DNA from 3 places in the Kocuria sp. CPCC 205231 genome. Region 3 is predicted to be linked to each of the others. Evidence: riboswitches for the same ligand, from Rfam matches in the RefSeq annotation. Region 3 holds a riboswitch; each other region holds the start of a gene.
What was found. Region 3 has a riboswitch for cyclic di-AMP ahead of RF640_RS11300 (C40 family peptidase). Riboswitches for the same ligand answer to the same signal wherever they lie in the genome.

Region 1 (6,076 bases), on a different contig from region 3:
TCTTCGCGATCGCCGTGTAGGCATCCAGCACGCGGGCGCCCTTGCGGTATTGGCCGTACCACTCCCCCGATATCCGTACCTCTTGGACGATGGCCCGGTCCGGGATCAACGGCTCCAGGAACAACCCCGTGGCACGCAGCTCCTCGAGGCTGGCCACCGCCGCCCGGCTCATGATCGTCTCCTTCACCCCGCCGACCACGATGCCGGCCTCCGTCAGGGTGTCCGGGGCACCCAGCTGCTGGCGGTGCCGGCGGTACTGGGCCACCATGCGCCGGGCCCCGTCCACCCCGTCGATGCCATCGCTGGTGGCGGTGGCGGCGTAAACCACGGTGTCCGCCGCGTTCAACGCCGAAAGAGTCAGCGGGCCGCCTTGGCGGTTGGGGCAGTCAATGACCACCACATCTGCCTGAAGGCCGGTCAGGGAGATCTTCAGCCGCAGCTCTGCGTGATCGGCCCGGTCGACCTCGCGGTTGGAGACGTTGCGGGCCGAGGGAATGACCCGGAGGTGGGGGTGCCACCCGCTGGGCATCGCGAGGTCCTCGGCCCAGCCTTCGGGGTTCTCATCGCCCAGGATCGCTCCGACGTGCATTCCTTTCGCCGTTGGCTGCACCTCAAACCCCATCGACGGTGCACTGCTTACTGGCCGGGCAAAGCCTGCACCGTGGAGGTGCCCGTGAAGAAGGCCGACCCACATCGAGGGATTTACACCGACACGATCACTGCTTTTTGTGAATTTGTGAATGGGCTCGGGGCATACCAAAAATCATTCTTGCCGCGCCAGCGGGATGCGATAACTGGCGCCAGCGGTCAAAGACTTTGAAGCTTTTCCGGCAAACTGCCGCACCAGCCTCAAGGTCGCCACCGAACACTCCGCTCCAGGGCAGGGGAGCGCTCGTCCATCGGCATGGCTCAGGTAGAGCCCCAGGTCAAGTGCACTTTTGTCTCGACCTGAGTCGTCCCGGGGATCTCCAGCGGCGCCTCTTACCGAACCACTTCGCCTGGGTGGGGAGGCGCCCTGCTGGGCCGACATAAGAGCCGAGACACGCCCGTGATCTAAGCGAGACTTTTTCGTTATTTTTCGGTTAGTGTTCTCTCCGTGCCGGTCGCCTCACCGATCGGTATCCCCGTGCACATCGCCGAATTCTGCCGGTGCCCGGGGCCCCCAGACATAACGCTCGGCAGAAGCGGGGGAACCATGAACGGTCCCTCCCCCGGGACCTAGGGGTTAAGTCGTCAGGGCCCCCGCCCTGACGACCGGGTGTCTCCCACCCGCATCCGACAGCTCACCTCGCAGGCAAGAGGGAGGACATCACTCATGCCCGTTTTCCAGTTCCGCATGCCCCGCCACCGCGCCCAGAGCTCGTCCCGTCTCGGACGCACCGCGATCCTGGCGGTCGCCGGCGGCGCCCTGGCGCTCAGCAGCGTGGCCCCGGCCCAGGCGGCCCCCGCCGCAGCCCCCCAGCAGCTCGTCAGCATCCAGTCCCAGTCCGGCAAGGCCGCGACCATCGCCGCCGCCGCCAAGAACCAGCTCGGCGTGGGTCAGGACTGCACGGCCCTGGTCACCAAGTCCCTGCGCGCAGCCGGGATCAACCACCACGGGTGGCCGGCCTCCTACCTGAAGCTCGGCACCCGGGTCTCCGCCGCCCAGGCCCAGCCCGGTGACCTGGTCTACTACGCCAACGGCGGCATGGGCTTCGCCCACATCGCCGTGTACATCGGCGGCGGCAAGGCCGTTCACGGCGGCTGGAACGGCAACCAGACGGTCATCCAAACCGTCAACGTTGGCTCCGGTCCCGTTTACCTCCGCGTGCGCTGACCCCACGCACGTGAGCGGGGAGTGCGGTTCCCGGCCGTCCCGGCAGGCACCGCACTCCCCCTCCCATATGGGGCCCCTGTCACCGTGATGGGTTCTGTCGAAGCCCTCGATCCCTGCAGGGAGAGGCAGGCGGTCACACGCCGTCGCCGCCCTGGTCGCGGGTGCAGCGACGTCCTAGCGTGGAGTCACCCGGCCGCCACAGACGCACGAGAGCGGCCCACAAACTGCAGGGGAACGCATGAGCGCGCAGCCGGAGGAGCAAGACAACCGCAGCGTCACCACACCGGACGGGCGCAGCCTGGAGTTCCGGCTCACCGGTCCGCCCGGAGACCTGCTGGTGGTCTTCCACCACGGGGCTCCCGGTGCCGCTGTCCCGTTCCGGCCGCTCGAGCGCGCGGCCGCGGACCGCGGGCTGCGCGCGCTCACCGTCTCGCGCCCCGGATACGGCGCCTCGGACCCGCTCCCGGAGGAGAAGGCCCCCGGCATAGTTGCCGACGCCGTGGCCGACACCCGGTGCGTCCTAGACGAGCTGGGGGTGGCGGACTTCCTCACCCTCGGCTGGTCCAGTGGCGCCCCGCGCGCCCTGGCCTGCGCTGCGCTGCTGCCCGATCGGTGCCGAGCGGCCTCCTCCCTCGCCGGCTACGCCCCGCCGCGCGTGGCGGGGTTGGATCCGGTCGCCGGGATGGACGAGGACAGCGCGGCGGAGTCCACCGCTGCCAGGAAGGGGCGCAGCGCGCTCGAGGCCTACCTCGAGGGGCGCATGGAGGCCATGAGCGCGGCGGCTTCAGCGCCCGGCAACGACGTCGTGGCACTCCTGCGCGCGATGCTCCCGCCCGTGGACCAGGCGGTGATGACCGGGGACTTCGCCGGATACGTGCTGGACACGGCCGAGCACTCTCTGCGCCAGGGCGTCGTGGGTTGGTGCGACGACGACCTCGCGGTGGACCGTCCGTGGGGCTTCGCCGTCGAGAGGATCACCGTGCCGACCCGGATCTGGCACGGCCGGGAGGACCGCACCGTTCCCGCGGCCCACGGGGAGTGGCTCGCCGCGCACGTGCCGGGCGCCCGGGCGCACCTGCTGGAGGACGAGGGACACCTCTCCCTCGTGGCACGACTCGACCGAGTCCTGGACGACCTGCTCGAGGCCGCTGGGTGACGAGCCGCGACTCCGCCACGACGGGACCGGGACCGCACTGGCGGCCGACAAGGTGCCGCCTGAGGTCGAACTCCGCGAGGAGCTGCTGCGCCGGCGTCCCGCATCTGGAGCCGGAGGGGTACGCATCGTGCCGTGTCGAACTTTTTCAGTCCGCACCTCCACTCCGACAGATGCTCCGTTGCCGATGACCACGATCTCGCGGCGATGTCCACTGAGAGAATCCATCCGGGGACCACTCTTCCCAGACTGATATATGAGTCGTATGCTCGACCCGGGTCCGCCAGCGGATCGATCGCCAACTCGACGAGGAGTGGAACGGCATGCGACAACTCGCGCACCGGCTCGACCGGCTGGGCACCGAGACCGCCTTCAGCGTCGCGCAAGCCGCGGCCGCTTGGAAGGCGAAGGGGAACCGTGTGTACCCCTTCCACCTCGGCGACATCAACATCCCGACGGCCCCGCACATCATCGAGGCGATGGACCGGGCCATCGCCGAGGGCTACACCGGCTACTGCCCGGGCCCGGGCATCCCCCAGCTGCGCGAGGCCCTCGCCGAGGACATCGGCTCGCGTCGTGGCATCAGCCTGGTCCCCGACAACGTCGTCGTGATGACGGGCGGCAAGCCCGTCATCACGAAGTTCCTGCAGGCGGTCATGAACCCGGGTGAGGAGGTGCTCTACCCGAACCCCGGCTTCCCGATCTACGAGTCGCAGATCGAGTACCTCGGGGGCACGGCCGTGCCGTACCGCTACCTCCCCACGGAGGACGGCTTCGCCATCGACCTCGACCAGGTGCGCGCGACGATCACCCCGAACACGGTCGCCATCATCTACAACGACCTGCAGAACCCCATCTCGGCCGAGTCGACGGCGGCCGAGCGCGAGGCCGTCGCGCAGCTCGCCCAGGAGCACGATCTCTGGGTGCTCTCCGACGAGGCCTACTTCGAGACGCGCTACGAGGGGGTCTCGAACTCGATCGCATCGCTCCCCGGCATGGCCGAGCGCACCGTCATCCTCTACACGTTCAGCAAGAAATTCGCGATGACCGGCTCCCGCCTCGGCTGCGCCGTCGCGCCGCTCGAGATCGCCAAGGTGCTCAGCACGCTCAACACCAACGACGAGTCCTGCACCACGCACTACGTGCAGTGGGCCGGCATCGAAGCACTCCGCGGCCCCCAGGAACCCGTGCAGCAGACGCTCGACATCCTGCGCGAGCGCCGGGATGCCGCCTGTGAGCTGGTGAACGCCATCCCCGGCATGCACGTGGCCGTACCGCAGTCGACGTTCTACCTGTTCCCCGACGTCACCCGGACCATGGAGAGCATGGGCTACACGGCAGTCGGTGACTTCGCCACGGCCGCCCTGCACCAGACCGGCGTCTCCTTCTGCACGCGTGAGCACTTCGGCCGGCGCCAGCCCGACGAGGATCGGCAGTACATCCGGCTCGCCTACTCGGGCATCGACGTCGCCGACATCCGCGACGGCCTCGGCCGCCTGCGCGAGTGGATCGAGACGGCATGAGCCGGGTCGTCGTCACGGGACGCGTGCCCGACGCCGCGGTCGAGAAGCTCCGCGCCTCCCACGAGGTCGAGATGTGGCCGGATCCGGAGCCGATCGGTCGCGAGGAGTTCCTGCGCCGGGTGGCCGGGGCGGATGCCGTGGTGAGTCTGCTCACCGAGCGCATCGACGCCGAACTGCTCGACACCGCCGGCCCGCAGCTGAAAGTGGTCGCGAACGTCGCCGTCGGCTACGACAACATCGACGTGTCCGCCTGCAGCGAACGCGACGTCGTGGCCACCAACACCCCCGGCGTGCTCACGGACGCCACCGCCGACATCGCCTTCGGCCTGATCCTCATGGCGACCCGCCGGCTCGGCGAGGGGGAACGGCTCATCCGTTCCGGCCGGGAGTGGAAGTGGGGCATGTTCTTCCTGCTCGGCAGCGGCCTGCAGGGCAAGACCCTCGGCGTCGTCGGCATGGGCGGCATCGGGCAGGCGACCGCGCGCCGGGCCCGGGCCTTCGGCATGGAGATCGTCTACCAGTCGCGCAGCGAGCTCGACCCCGGGATCGCCGCCGAGCTGGGCGCCCGGCGGGTCGAGCTCGACGAGCTGCTGGCCGTCTCCGACGTCGTGTCGCTGCACTGCCCCTACGGGCCCGCCACGCACCACCTGATCGGCGCCGAGCAGCTGGCGGCTATGAAGGACTCGGCGTACCTCGTCAACACCGCGCGCGGACCGATCGTCGACGAAGCGGCGCTCGCGTCCGCACTCCGCGAGGGCCGGATCGCGGGCGCCGGACTGGACGTCTACGAGCACGAGCCCCGGGTGCATCCCGAACTGCGGGAGCTCGACAACGTGGTGCTCCTGCCGCACCTGGGCTCCGCCACGGTGGAGACGCGCACCGCAATGGCGGTGCTCGCCGCCGAGAACGTGCTCGCCGTGCTCGGCGGGCAACGACCGCCGACACCGATCGGATAGCAGCAGGGGCATCCGTCGATCGGGGCAGGACCGTGATGATCAGCCCGACCTCGATCTCGCCCAGAGCGCAGCCACCGTGATCCTCTGGTGTCCACGCCTGAGGACGTTTCACCTGGGCACCAGAGATGAGCCACCGGGCCGCTCGGACACCATGCCCGACGGTAGAATCGGTCACCAGGACGAGAGGAGGAAGCATGTCCCAGGACACCGAGATGAACCGGTCCAGCCTGCGCGCCCTCCTCCTTCACCGGTCGCTGGTCCCCAAGTTGAACGAGGAGACCCTGTCCTCCTGGACACCGCGGATCCTCCAGAACCTCGAGCAACTCAGCAGCTCCGTACAGGGGCATCCGCACGTCGAGAACCTCGACCGCTGGCGCCGCATCGTGGAGACCCGCGATGTGGAGACCCTGCGGACGGTCCTGGACTCCACCGACTCCGGCAGCATCGAGATGCGTGAGGTCTCCCCCATGGGCGGCCTGATCGGCCAGGAGGAGCGGCTGTCCATCCTGAAGTCGTTGCCGAGCCGCTGAGTGCACCGCTACCAGCTCGAGTACGCGATCCGCGCGGCCTGCAGCATCATCCGCAGAGACCAGGTCATCGTCGTCGGGTCCCAGTCGATCCTGGGTTC
Region 2 (6,076 bases), on a different contig from region 3:
GACACGAAAAGGCCCGCCCGGCACGAGGCCGCAGGCGCGGAACCGGGTCAGGAGTTGCGGGTCGGCATCAGAGAGACGAACGATCTCGTATCGTCCCGGCCTCGCCCTGGTGAGCCGGGTGGTGTTGAGTGGGCGACGGGTGCGTCCCTGCGCGGTGGGGATCGGGTCCCCGTGCGGATCGGCCGTAGGCTGTCCCAGCTGGGCGTCGATGCGCTCGATCATCGCGTCGGAGACGGCGTGCTCGAGACGTTCGGCCTCGTCGTGGACCTCCTCCCACGGATACCCCAGGGTGGTGACGAGGAAGGTCTCCAGCAGTCGATGCCGGCGCACCATCGCGACCGCGTACGCGCGCCCCTGCGGGGTGAGGGTGACGGGTTTGTAGGGCTGGTACTCGACGAGCCCCTGGGCGGCCAGTCGCTTGACCGTGTCGGTGACGTTGGGGGCGGAGGTCCCCATCCGCGCCGCCAGGGCTGTGGTGGTGATCGGCGGGTCGCCCCATTCGGTGGCCGACCAGATCGCCTTGAGATAGTCCTGGGCGACCGGGGTGATCTCACTCAAGTCCATGGGATCCACGCTACCGAGTGCCGCGCCGGAGCTGCCGGGCCCACTCAATCGGCCCCGGTGGCGGTCAGGATGATCAGCGCCAGATTCAACGACACGATCAGGGCCACGACCACCCAGGCGGCGACAGTCAAGGCCACCTTGTTCACGAAGGCGCCCATCAGATCCCGGTTGCTGCTCAGTCGCACCAACGGGATCAGGGCGAAAGGGATACCCAGGCTCAGCAACACCTGGGACAGCACCAGCGCCCAGGTCGGGTCCACCCCGACGGCGATAATGACCAGGGCCGGGATCAGGGTGATCAGCCGGCGGGTGAACACCGGGATGCGCACGTGCAGCAACCCGCCCATGATCGCTGATCCGGCGTAGGAGCCCACCGAGGTCGAGGCCAGCCCGGAGGCCAGCAACCCGATGCCGAAGGCGACCCCGACGGCCGGACCCAGGGCGGCGGTGATCGCCGCATGGGCTCCTTCGATGCTGTCGGTGCCGGGCACCCCGGCGAGGTTACCCGCGGCCAAAAGCAGCATCGCGATGTTCACCGACCCGGCCACGAGCAGGGACAGCAGCACGTCCCACCGGGTGGCGGTCAGCAGCCGCGGCAGGGCCTCGGCGGGCACCGAGTGCCCGTGGCGGTCCCGCGCCAGGGCGGAGTGGGCGTAGATGGCGTGGGGCATCACCGTGGCCCCGAGCATGCTCGCGGCCAGCAGGACCGTCGGGGTGCCCTCGAACCGTGGGACGATCCCGGCGACGGCCTCGTCCCAGGACACGGGGCCGAAAAACAGGCCGGTGACGAAACCGGCGGCGACGATCGCCAGTAGGCCGGTCACGACGAACTCGAAGACCCGAGGGCCCCGCTGAGTCTGCAGGACCAGCAGCAGCATCGAGATCACCCCGACGATCACGCCCCCGGCCAGCAGCGGGATCCCGAAGAGGATGTGCAGGGCGATCGCCCCGCCGATCACCTCGGCCAGGTCAGTGGCCGCGGCCACCAGCTCGGCCTGGACCCAGTAGGCCAGCCGCCGGCCCCGGGGCAATCGGTCGCCCAGCAACTCGGGCAGGCTCGATCCGGTGACCAGCCCGACCTTCGCCGAGAGGTACTGGATGAGTACCGCCATGGCATTGGCGGCCACCAGCACCCACACCAACAGGTACCCGTACTGGGCGCCGGCGGTGAGGTTCGCCGCGACGTTGCCCGGGTCCACGTAGGCGACCGCGGCCACGAAGGCTGGACCCAACAACCAGGGCAGCGGTTGGCGGCGCACCCACCGCTCTCCTGGGGAAGTGGCGGCAACACCTGTTGAGCCGGTGCGCCCGGTCCCGGTCCTCATAGAAAGTTAAGCTATACGAACTTTCCGGCGCGGGGAATGGGGCCCGGCCTCGAGGGCTTGGTCATGCCCCCAGACGTGCGCGCGCAGGAGGGGCTGGGCGCCTCGACAGTCGATCACAGGGGCATGGAACTCCGGACGGTGCTGGCCTCCTGGGGTGGGGGAACTGTCAGCCAGTGGGGGTGTCCTGGGTTCAGGAGATCTGCTCGCCCAGGGATATGCGGCGGAGTCGGCCGAGACCGGGCATAAACCGGCCGACATGAGCGGCGTAGGAGGCGTAGGCCTGTCGGTGGGTGCGCAGCAGGTAGGGCTCTTCGACGAGACGGACCTGCAGCTCCACGGCCACCAGCAGGCACAGCCACGCCGCTGCAGTGACCACGGTGGGCACCAGGAGGGTCAGGCCGCCCAGGGTGGTGAGCATCGCGGTGAAAATCGGGTTGCGGACCACGGCGAAGGCCCCGGTGGTGACCAGCTCGGTCCGCTCGGTGGCGTCGACACCCACCCGCCAGGAGGCGCCCATGCCGGCCTGGGCGGCCAGTACGCCGAGGAAACCCACCACGGTGACGATCAGGCCGGCCCAGGGGAAAACCTGCGGGAGCCGGGGTGCGGCCACGGTGCCGGTGAGGGCCAGGGCGGGCCCGGCCGCACCGAGGACCAGGGCGGCCGCGAACAGGATCCCGCCCCACCACTCGGGCGAGCCGGGTGCTCCGCTCACCCCGCGGAAGCCGGTAGACCCGGTGCGGCGCCGGTGGATCCACGACCGCACACCGAAGGCCGCCACCAAACCGGCCAGGTATAGGCCCAGCGCCAGAGCCGGGGCCACTTCCGTCATCATCACGGTCCTCCTCGATCGGACGAACGCAGTACGTCCCGGGTGACCCGCTGGTGCGCCCGAGGGGTGCCATTAGGCCACTCCTCAACAGTACACAGAAACCTGTACCGTAGGGGGATGACCACGGTGACCCACACCCACACTTCGGCCCTGTCCCGGCTGGGCCATGCCCTCTCCGACGGGACCCGGACCCGGATCCTGCTGGCCCTCCGAGACGCCCCGGCCCGGCCCTCGGAACTGGCGCAGACCCTCGGCGTGTCCAAACAGGTGATGTCCAACCAGCTGGCCTGCCTGCGCGGGTGCGGGCTGGTGACCTCCACTGCTGAGGGGCGCAACACCTGGTACCGGTTGGCCGATCCCCGCCTCGGGTCTGCCCTGGGGGACCTGCTGGAGCTGGTGGTCACCGTGGACCCGACCTGCTGCTCCCCGGAAGGATGCACCTGCACATGAGCTCCCTGACCCTGGACCCCAAGCCCATCACCGATGCACGCCGGGCGGTGCTGCACCGGCGGGTGCGCTGGATCGTGGCCGGCACCATCACCTACAACGTGCTCGAGGCGGTCATCGCCCTGACCGCCGGCACCATCGCCTCCTCCTCGGCGCTGATCGGCTTCGGCCTGGATTCGATCGTGGAGGTCCTCTCCGCGGCGGCGGTGGCGTGGCAGTTCGCCGCCCCGGACCCGCACCAACGGGAGAAGGTGGCGATGCGGGTGATCGCGTTCTCCTTCTTCGGCCTGGCCGCCTTCGTCACCGTCGATGCGATCCGCGCCTTGGTCGGGGCCGCCGAGCCGGAACACTCCCCGGTCGGCATCGGACTGGCCGCGGTGAGCCTGGTGATCATGCCGTTCCTGTCCTGGTTCGAACGCCGCACCGGCCGGGAACTGGGCTCCGCTTCTGCGGTGGCTGACTCCAAGCAGACCCTGTTGTGCACCTACCTCTCGGCGGTGCTGCTGGTGGGCTTGGTCCTCAACAGCACCCTGGGCTGGGCCTGGGCCGACCCGCTGGCCGCCCTGGTGATCGCCGCCGTGGCGGTCAAGGAGGGGGCGGAGGCCTGGCGCGGGGACGCCTGCTGCTCCCCGGTGGCCGTCCTGCTGGATGAGGACGGCGACGGGTGCGCCGACGGGTGCAGCTCCGGCTGCGCCTGCTGCGCCCACTGAACACGGTCAGCACGCCCCGGCGCCCGGAGACGAGGGCGCCGGGGCGCACAGCTTCTCAGGAACCGAGGTAGACGGAGATCGCGGTGAACAACGCAAATCTGCCGGTGAGCAGGATCGGTCCCGGCACGCTGGTGTCGCCTTCGTGGGCTTGGTCGGGCATCTCCTCGACCACAACGCTGGCTAACGTTCCGCCAGCCAGTGCGAGCACGGACAGAGCCTAAATTTCCGGGGCTTGAAGTGGCTCCTGTCTCCACCGCTGTGTGGGCGACGACTCCCCGCGCAGCGCCCACGCACCAACAAGTCACCTCACTCAAAGCGCAGAGCTCCCCGTTTTTCTCGGGAAATTAGCAGGAAAAATACGACAACAATTCAGGTTTTCATCGAGTCTTGACCATTTCTTTACGGTCTCTATACATTCCCGAATTGGATTGTGATTGTTTCGTAATCTCCTTGTACTCTTCAATGCGTGCCGACCACTGATCCTGTCGGCGCCCTCGTGGCACATCGCCGAGTTCTGCCGGTGCCCGGGGTTCCTGAAGAGAAATCGCTTGGCAGAAGCGGGGGAACCATTACCGGTCCCGGTGTACCGGGGCCTTGGGGTTAAGTCGTTCAGAGCGCGCGCGTTCTGCGGCCGGGTGTCTCCCACCCGCATCCGACAGCTCACCTCGTAGGCAAAGGGAGGAATTCAACCATGTCGCTTTTCACGCAGAACACTGCCCGTCACCGTGCCGAGACCTCCTCGCGTGCCGTGCGTACCACCACCATCGCCGCCGCCGCCGGCGCCGCACTGGTGGGCTCCATCGCTCCGGCCCAGGCCTACGCCGAGATCCCCGCCGCCTCCGGGTCCTCCTATGCGGCTCCGGCTTCGGCAACGGCCAACCTGGCCTCCGACTCCTACCGGGCCCCGGTCGCCGCGCAGCCCGCCGCTCCGGCCCCGCAGCAGAGCGCCGCCACCTCGAGCGTGACCCCGCAGTCCAACGCCACCACCGAGATCGCCCCGGCCGCCGGCGGCATCGTGGGCACGGCCATGCAGGGCGTGGGCACCGGCTACGTCTGGGGCGGGACCTCCTTCGGGGCCTGGGACTGCTCCGGATTCACCGGCTGGGTCTACGCCCAGCAGGGCATCGACATCCCCCGCACCAGCTTCCAGCAGATCGCCGCAGCCACCCCGACGTCCACCCCGCAGCCCGGTGACCTGGTGTCCCAGAACGGTGGCAACCACATCGGCATCTACATCGGTGGCGGCAAGATGGTCTCGGCGCTGAACCCGACCCAGGGCACCTTCGTCCACTCCGTCAACGCCATGCCCGTCGACGGGTACTACACCTACCGGTAAGCCTCGCCGATGCGGTGATGGCCAGCCGGTGGGCTCATCCGTCAGGTGCGGAGTGCCCCGCCAGGATCATCGTCGATGGACCGCATGGGTGCTCCCCGCGGCTGTAGCCGCAGACTCGAACGATTGCCACGATCCTGTCGATGTGCGCCCGCCCGCGAATCGGCACACGGGGAGCAGTCCTGCGGAGAGGCTCGGAGAGTGCTCATGGCCTTGCCCTGTCTTCCGCTGGACGCGGGCAGTGCTCATCCTGCTCCGCCTCGGCATTGGAGCGAGGGCTCCTGGGGGTGCAGCGATGGCTCGGGGGACGAGGATGCCGCAGTGGCGGACGGCACCCCCGTCCGCCTTCACCGTATGAATACGAGCTGGACATTGCCCGATCATCAAGAGAAGCCCCCATCTCATTTGATACAGATTCTGCTGTACGGTTATTGCATGAGGATCTTGTCCCCGGTCGAGGTGATGTCCCGTTTCGGCAAAGCACTGGCCGATCCCACCCGAGCCGCGGTGCTGCTGCAACTGCAGCAAGGCCCAGCGGTGCCCTCGGAACTGGCGGCCCGGATCGGGGTGAGCCGGCAGATCCTGTCCAACCACCTGGCCTGTCTGCGCGATTGCGGGCTGGTCGTGGGCGTGCCGGTGGGGCGCAACGTGCGCTATGAACTCTCGGACCCGAAGCTGGCCCACGCGTTGGAGGACCTGCTGGGCACGATCCTGACCGTCGAGCCGGTGTGCCGGTGCGGGACACCCGAGTGCGCCGCCGAGGACCTTCCCGATGACGCCACCACCCAGAAGATTCCGGCATGAGCGGCGAGCACGATCATTCCCACGCCGGCGCCGGGCGGCGGGGGAAGCTGGCGGTGGTCTTCGC
Region 3 (6,076 bases):
GGGCGGCCGGTGCCGCTCGCGGAGATCGAGGAGCTGCGCTGGCAGCCCGTCGACGAGGACTCCCCCGGCGCGCTGCCCGCGGACCTGGCCCCGCTGCTGCGGGAGCACGTCATTCCGGCGCTGCGCCGCGCTCCCGGCGGTCCTCGGTCACGGCCGCAGCGTGCCGCCTCCGGTGGAGCAGGATCCCGGTGATCAGGCCGAGCACGATCCCGATGCCCCCGAACACCGAGAGCCACATCGCGGCGTGCCCCACGAACGCGGCGACGACGAAGCCGGCCACGATGCCTGGCACGGCGCCGCCGATCATGCCGTAGGCCATGTAGGCGTACTCGCGGTCCAGGCTCGTGCGGGCGTTGCGGCTGTAGTCGGTGGACATGGGGCCAGTCTATCGGCCGCCGCCGGGGCGCCGGGGTGGCCGGCGCGGTGGGCGCCGGGATGACAGCGGGTGCGCGGTTCCCGTCTGGCCGACCAGGAACCGCGCACCCGAAGCGGTGCTCTCGCGTGCGGTCAGCGCACGCGGACGTAGACGGGGCCGGAGCCCACGTTGACGCTGTCGATGACGGTCGTGCCGCCGTTCCAGCCGCCGTGGACGGCCTTGCCGCCACCGATGTAGACGCCGATGTGGGCCGCACCCATGCCGCCGTCGGCGTAGTAGACGAGGTCGCCCGGCTGCGCCTGGCCGGCGGAGACCTGCGTGCCGAGGCTCAGGTAGGAGGCCGGCCAGCCGTGGTGGTTGATGCCGGTGGCGCGCAGCGCGTTGGTGACGAGCGCGGTGCAGTCCTGGCCCACGCCGAGCTGGCCCATGGCGGCGGAGGAGATGGTCGCGCCCTTGCCGGAGGCCGAGCTCTGCGGGGTGACGGTGCGCTGGGCGGCCGGAGCCGCCTGCACGGCCGGCTTCGGGGCGGGCGCGGCGGCGGGCTTCGGGGCCGGAGCCGCCTGCACGGCCGGCTTCGGGGCGGCGACCGGTGCGGGCTTCGGGGCCGGCTTCGGGGCGGGCGCGGCGGCGGGCTTCGGGGCCGGAGCCGCCTGCACGGCCGGCTGCGGGGCGGCGACCGGAGCGGGCGCGGCGGAGGCCTTCGGCGCCGGAGCGGCCACGGCGGGAGCCGCGACGACCGGGGTCTCGACCTTCTGCCGCTCGGCCTTCTTCTCGACCTTCTTCTCGGACTTCCGGTCGGACTCGACCTTCTGCACGTGGGCGACGGGCTCGAGGGACACGGCGGGCGCCGCGGCGGGGGTGGCCGCGGCCACGGCGGACAGCGGGGCGTCGGCGGAGGCGTCCTGGGCCGGAGCGGCCTGCACGGAGACGGTGGTGGCGAGGGCCAGCCCGGAGAAGGCGGCCACGGCGGCCACGGTGCGGGCCTTGCCGGAGAAGAGCGAGCCGATGCCGTTCGAGGAGGTCAGATCACGGGTCATGAGGAGTTCAGACGACTTTCTTTCGGAGCCGGGCCTGCCGGAGGGCGCGGGTGACAGCACGGATCGCCCCGGGCAGTGCGCGGGGTGGGCCGGTGTCCGGCAGGGGTGCGTTCCGGGATCGGGAACGACGGCCGGCGAGCGGAGGAGGGGGGGCGCCGTCCGGTCGGACAGCAGGCACCGCCGGGAACCGGGAGAGCGGTTCTCGGCGTGCGGCGTGGGGGGGGGGGGGTGATCGGGTGCCGCCCGCGACGAGCGGGGTCGTCGCGGGCGGCGGACCGGATCAGAAGGTGTAGTAGCCGTCCAGCTGCATGGCGTTGACGGAGTGGACCTGGGTGCCCTGGGTCGGGTTGAGGGCGGAGATCATCTTGCCGCCGCCGATGTAGATGCCCACGTGGGCGCCGCCGTTCTGCGAGACGAGGTCACCGGGCTGCGGGGTGGCGGTGGGGGTGCCCGCCGCGAACTGGGACCAGGTGGTCCGGGGCAGGTCGATGCCGTTCTGGGCGAAGACCCACTGGGTGAAGCCGGAGCAGTCCCAGGCGCCGTAGGCGGTGCCGCCGTAGACGTAGCCCGCACCCTGCGCGGACATCGCGGTGCCCACGACGCCGCCGGCGGCCGGGGCGATCTCGCTGGTGGCGGTGGACTGCGGGGTGACGCTCGAGGTGGCGGCGGTCTGCTGCGGGGCCGGGGCCGGGGCCTCGTAGGCGGGAGCGGCGGGCTGCGCGGCGACCGGGGCCTGGTAGGTGTACGAGGAGTACTCGGCCAGCGAGGCGGAGGCCGGGGCCGAGTAGGCCGCGCCGGTCTCGACGGGAGCCTGGGCGAAGGCCTGGGCCGGGGCGACGGAGCCGATCATCGCGGCGCCGGCAGCGGCGGCGATGGTGGTGTTGCGCACGACGTGCGAGGTGGTCTCGGCACGGTGGCGGGCAGCGTTCAGCGTGAAAAGCGACATGGTTGAGTTCCTCCCTTTGCCTACGAGGTGAGCTGTCGGATTCGGGTGGGAGACACCCGGCCGCAGAACGCACGCGCTCTGACGACTTAACCCCAAGGACCCGGATCACCGGGACCGAAAGTGGTTCCCCCGCTTCTGCCAAGCAGTTTCTGTGTAGAGGCCACGGGCACCGGCAGAATTCGGCGATGTGCTCCGAGGGCGCCGATCCGACCAGTGATCGGCACGCGTTGAACAGTACATGACAGATTACGGAAGTGTCACGTTTTGATCACGACAGATAACAGCCGGACAACGCCGCGGGTCTCAATGAGTAGCTATTGAGAGGAAAGGTCGAATCAATTCGCACCTGTGACGAGCTGTGCAGTGTCTTCGAGCGCCCTGGGAATCCGCCTGTCACCAGGGAAGCCGCGCCTCCGGGGTCCGGCTCGGGCCGGACTGGCCGAAAGTGGCTTGTGAACGTCCCCACACCCGGGAAGAACCGTTCGCCGCCCCGCTCCGGGAGACGGCGGCGCCTCAGGGAGCGAGGACGCGGATGGCCGCGGCGGTGCGCAGGTCGATCTCCGCGGACCGCCCCGTGGCCGCCACCTCGATGCGCACGATCTGACCGTCCACCCGGGCCATGACCTCCGCCCCGGTGAGCACTCCCACGTCGCTCAGCACGCCCAGGAGGTCCGCGTCCGCCTGGACCACCTCCGGCAGCAGCGCCACGGTGTGCGACCCGTCCGGGTCGTGGCGGGCGGCGTCGAGCAGGGAGGGGTGCGCCGCTGCGGGGCTCTCCTCGACCCCGAGGGCGGCCAGACCGGGGATCGGCGTGCCGTACGGCGAGTACCGGGGGCTGTGCAGCAGGTCCACGAGCCGCCGCTCGACCTGCTCGCTCATCACGTGCTCCCACCGGCACGCCTCGTCGTGCACCTGGGCGAGGTCCAGGCCGATGACGTCGGCGAGCAGCCGCTCCGCCAGCCGGTGCTTGCGCATCACCTGCACCGCACGCTCACGGCCGGCAGGGGTGAGCAGCAGCGACCGGTCCTGGCCCACCGTCAGCAGCCCGTCCCGCTCCATCCTGGACACCGTCTGCGAGACCGTGGGCCCGGAGTGGTCGAGGCGCTCGACGATCCGCGCCCGCATCGGCGTGATCCCCTCCTCCTCGAGCTCGAGGACGGTCCGCAGGTACATCTCCGTGGTGTCGATCAGGTCGCTCATGCCTCAGTCATCCTTCGTCCGGCCGTCCCGGCCCGGGGATCCCGCCCGGTCCGGTCTTCCCGCACGAGCTTAGTGCGCGAGCCCTCCGGCCGCCCGGAGGGAGGAGGCGCCCGCGGGGCCCGCCGTCCGCGGGTGGGGCAGAATGGGCCGAGTCGCGAACGGCGCGAGCGGCCTCCGCGGCGGCCGTGCCCGTCGCGCACCACCCGCCGCACGTCACCCACGAGGGAGCGCCCGTTGCCCGCACACGTCACCATCCCCCAGCACCTGCTGCCCGCCGACGGCCGCTTCGGCGCCGGCCCCTCCAAGATCCGCCCGGCACAGGTCGAGGCCGTGTCGCGCGCCGGGGCCGGCCTGCTCGGCACCTCCCACCGCCAGGCGCCGGTGCAGGAGCTCGTGGGCTCGGTGCGGGAGGGCCTCGCGCAGTTCCTCGGCCTGCCCTCCGGCCACGAGGTGCTCCTGGGCCTGGGCGGGGCCACCGCGTTCTGGGACGCCGCCGCGTTCGGGCTGGTCGAGCGGAGGGCCCAGCACCTGGTGTTCGGGGAGTTCGGCGCGAAGTTCGCCCAGGCCACCGACGGCGCCCCGTTCCTGGAGCCCTCCTCGATCGTGGAGTCCGCCCCCGGCACCCGCCCGGAGGCCCGGGCGGAGGAGGGCGTGGACGTCTACGCGTGGCCCCAGAACGAGACCTCCACCGGTGTCGCCGCGCCCGTGCACCGGCCCTCCGGGATCGCGGACGACGCGCTGGTGCTGGTGGACGCGACCTCGGCCGCCGGGGGGATGGCCGCGGAGGTGGCCGCGGCGGACGTCTACTACTTCTCCCCGCAGAAGAACTTCGGCTCGGACGGCGGACTGTGGCTGGGCGCGTTCTCCTCCGCGGCGATCGAGCGGATCGAGCGGATCGGCGCCTCCGGGCGGTGGATCCCCGACTTCCTGCGGCTGACCACGGCGCTGGAGAACTCCCGGAAGAACCAGACCTACAACACCCCGGCCCTGGCCACGCTGGTGATGCTCGACGAGCAGGTCCGCTGGCTCAACGACCAGGGCGGCATGACCTGGGCCGCGGCCCGCACGAAGGCCTCCTCGGACCTGGTCTACGGGTGGGCCGAGGCCTCGTCCTTCGCGTCCCCGTTCGTGGCACGCCCCGAGGACCGCTCCACCGTGATCACCACCGTGGACTTCGACGCCGCCGTGGACGCGTCCGCCGTCGCGGCGGTCCTGCGCGCCCACGGCGTGGTCGACGTCGAGCCCTACCGCAAGCTGGGGCGCAACCAGCTTCGGATCGCCACGTTCGTCTCCATCGAGCCCGAGGACGTCGCCCGGCTGCTGGCCTGCGTGGACCACGTCGTCGGGCAGCTCCGCGGAGGAGCCGGGCGCTAGCCGGAGTTCTCGGGCGCGGAGCGCTCCGCGCGCAGCCGCAGCCAGACGACGAAGCCCACCAGGGCCCCGCCGAGTCCCGCCGCCACGGCGACCCCCATGCCCCAGCGCGCCCCGAGGGCGTCGGTGATCCAGCCGACGACCGGCGCCCCGATCGGGGTGCCGCCCATGAAGATGGCCATGTAGAGGCTCATGACGCGTCCGCGCATCACCGGCGAGGTGGTGGACTGCACGTACGCGTTGGCGGTGGTCATGATGGTCAGGGAGGACAGCCCGCAGGGGACCAGCCACAGCGCGAACAGCGGCAGGGTGGGCGCCGTCGCCGCGCCCAGGCAGCTGAGGGCGAAGACGGCGCTGCCCCCGTAGACGTAGCGCAGCCGGGCGCTGCGGCGCCGGGCCGAGAGCAGGGCCCCGGCCACCGTGCCGACCGCCAGCACCGAGTTGAGCAGCCCGAAGGTCTCCGAGCCCCGGCCGAACTCGGGTCCGGCCATGGCGGCCAGGAAGACCGCGAAGTTCAGCCCGAAGGTGCCGATGAGGAAGATGGTGACCAGCACCGCCACGATGTCGGGGCGGCCGGCCACATAGGCCAGCCCCTCCCGGATCTGGCCCCGCCCCCGGCCGGAGCGCGGCATCCCGCGCAGCTCGTCGGCGCGGATCGCCAGGACGGCGGCGAGCATCGCGCCGAAGGTCAGCGTGTTGAGGAGGAACACCCAGCCCGAGCCGATGGAGGCCACGAGCACGCCGGCCACGGCGGGCCCGATCATCCGCGCGGCGTTGAACGAGGTCGCGTTCAGGGCCACGGCGTTGGAGAGGTAGGCGTCGTCGACCATCTCCGAGACGAAGGTCTGGCGCACGGGGGCGTCGAGGGTGGAGACGACGCCCAGGGCGAGGGCGAAGCCGTAGACGTGCCACAGGGTGGCCGCGTCGGCCAGGACCAGCGCCCCCAGACCGGCCGCCAGCACCGCCATGGCCGTCTGGGTCCACAGCAGCAGGCGCCGCCGGTCGAGCCGGTCCGCGAGCACGCCGGCCCAGGGCGCGAGGAAGAGCTGGGGCAGGAACTGCAGGGCCGTCACCACGCCCATGGCGGTGGCGTCGTGGTCCGAGAGCTCGTCGAAGACCAGCCACGACTGGGCCGTGCGCTGCATC

Region 1: linked by a shared signal. The riboswitch ahead of RF640_RS00015 (NlpC/P60 family protein) and the one ahead of RF640_RS11300 (C40 family peptidase) in region 3 are both predicted to bind cyclic di-AMP.
Region 2: linked by a shared signal. The riboswitch ahead of RF640_RS14670 (C40 family peptidase) and the one ahead of RF640_RS11300 (C40 family peptidase) in region 3 are both predicted to bind cyclic di-AMP.

Annotation. Positions count from the first base shown of each region.
Region 1 is NZ_JAVKPP010000001.1:939-7,014, forward strand. Features, by position in the region: gene RF640_RS00010 (ParA family protein) at 1-589, opposite strand, end outside; cyclic di-AMP (ydaO/yuaA leader) riboswitch at 1,125-1,310, shown strand; partial or broken gene RF640_RS00015 (NlpC/P60 family protein) at 1,409-1,816, shown strand; gene RF640_RS00020 (alpha/beta fold hydrolase) at 2,055-2,972, shown strand; gene RF640_RS00025 (pyridoxal phosphate-dependent aminotransferase) at 3,293-4,492, shown strand; gene RF640_RS00030 (2-hydroxyacid dehydrogenase) at 4,489-5,448, shown strand; gene RF640_RS00035 (hypothetical protein) at 5,643-5,978, shown strand; gene RF640_RS00040 (DUF6036 family nucleotidyltransferase) at 5,979-6,076, shown strand, end outside.
Region 2 is NZ_JAVKPP010000014.1:91,670-97,745, forward strand. Features, by position in the region: gene RF640_RS14640 (metal-dependent transcriptional regulator) at 1-564, opposite strand, end outside; gene RF640_RS14645 (Nramp family divalent metal transporter) at 609-1,823, opposite strand; gene RF640_RS14650 (isoprenylcysteine carboxylmethyltransferase family protein) at 2,080-2,721, opposite strand; gene RF640_RS14655 (ArsR/SmtB family transcription factor) at 2,836-3,168, shown strand; gene RF640_RS14660 (cation transporter) at 3,165-3,875, shown strand; gene RF640_RS14665 (hypothetical protein) at 3,931-4,083, opposite strand; cyclic di-AMP (ydaO/yuaA leader) riboswitch at 4,371-4,561, shown strand; gene RF640_RS14670 (C40 family peptidase) at 4,567-5,211, shown strand; gene RF640_RS14675 (ArsR/SmtB family transcription factor) at 5,644-6,012, shown strand; gene RF640_RS14680 (cation diffusion facilitator family transporter) at 6,009-6,076, shown strand, end outside.
Region 3 is NZ_JAVKPP010000009.1:109,080-115,155, forward strand. Features, by position in the region: gene RF640_RS11285 (DUF4031 domain-containing protein) at 1-192, shown strand, start outside; gene RF640_RS11290 (hypothetical protein) at 110-376, opposite strand; gene RF640_RS11295 (C40 family peptidase) at 508-1,413, opposite strand; gene RF640_RS11300 (C40 family peptidase) at 1,694-2,359, opposite strand; cyclic di-AMP (ydaO/yuaA leader) riboswitch at 2,365-2,554, opposite strand; gene RF640_RS11305 (metal-dependent transcriptional regulator) at 2,873-3,559, opposite strand; gene serC (phosphoserine transaminase) at 3,794-4,933, shown strand; gene RF640_RS11315 (MFS transporter) at 4,930-6,076, opposite strand, start outside.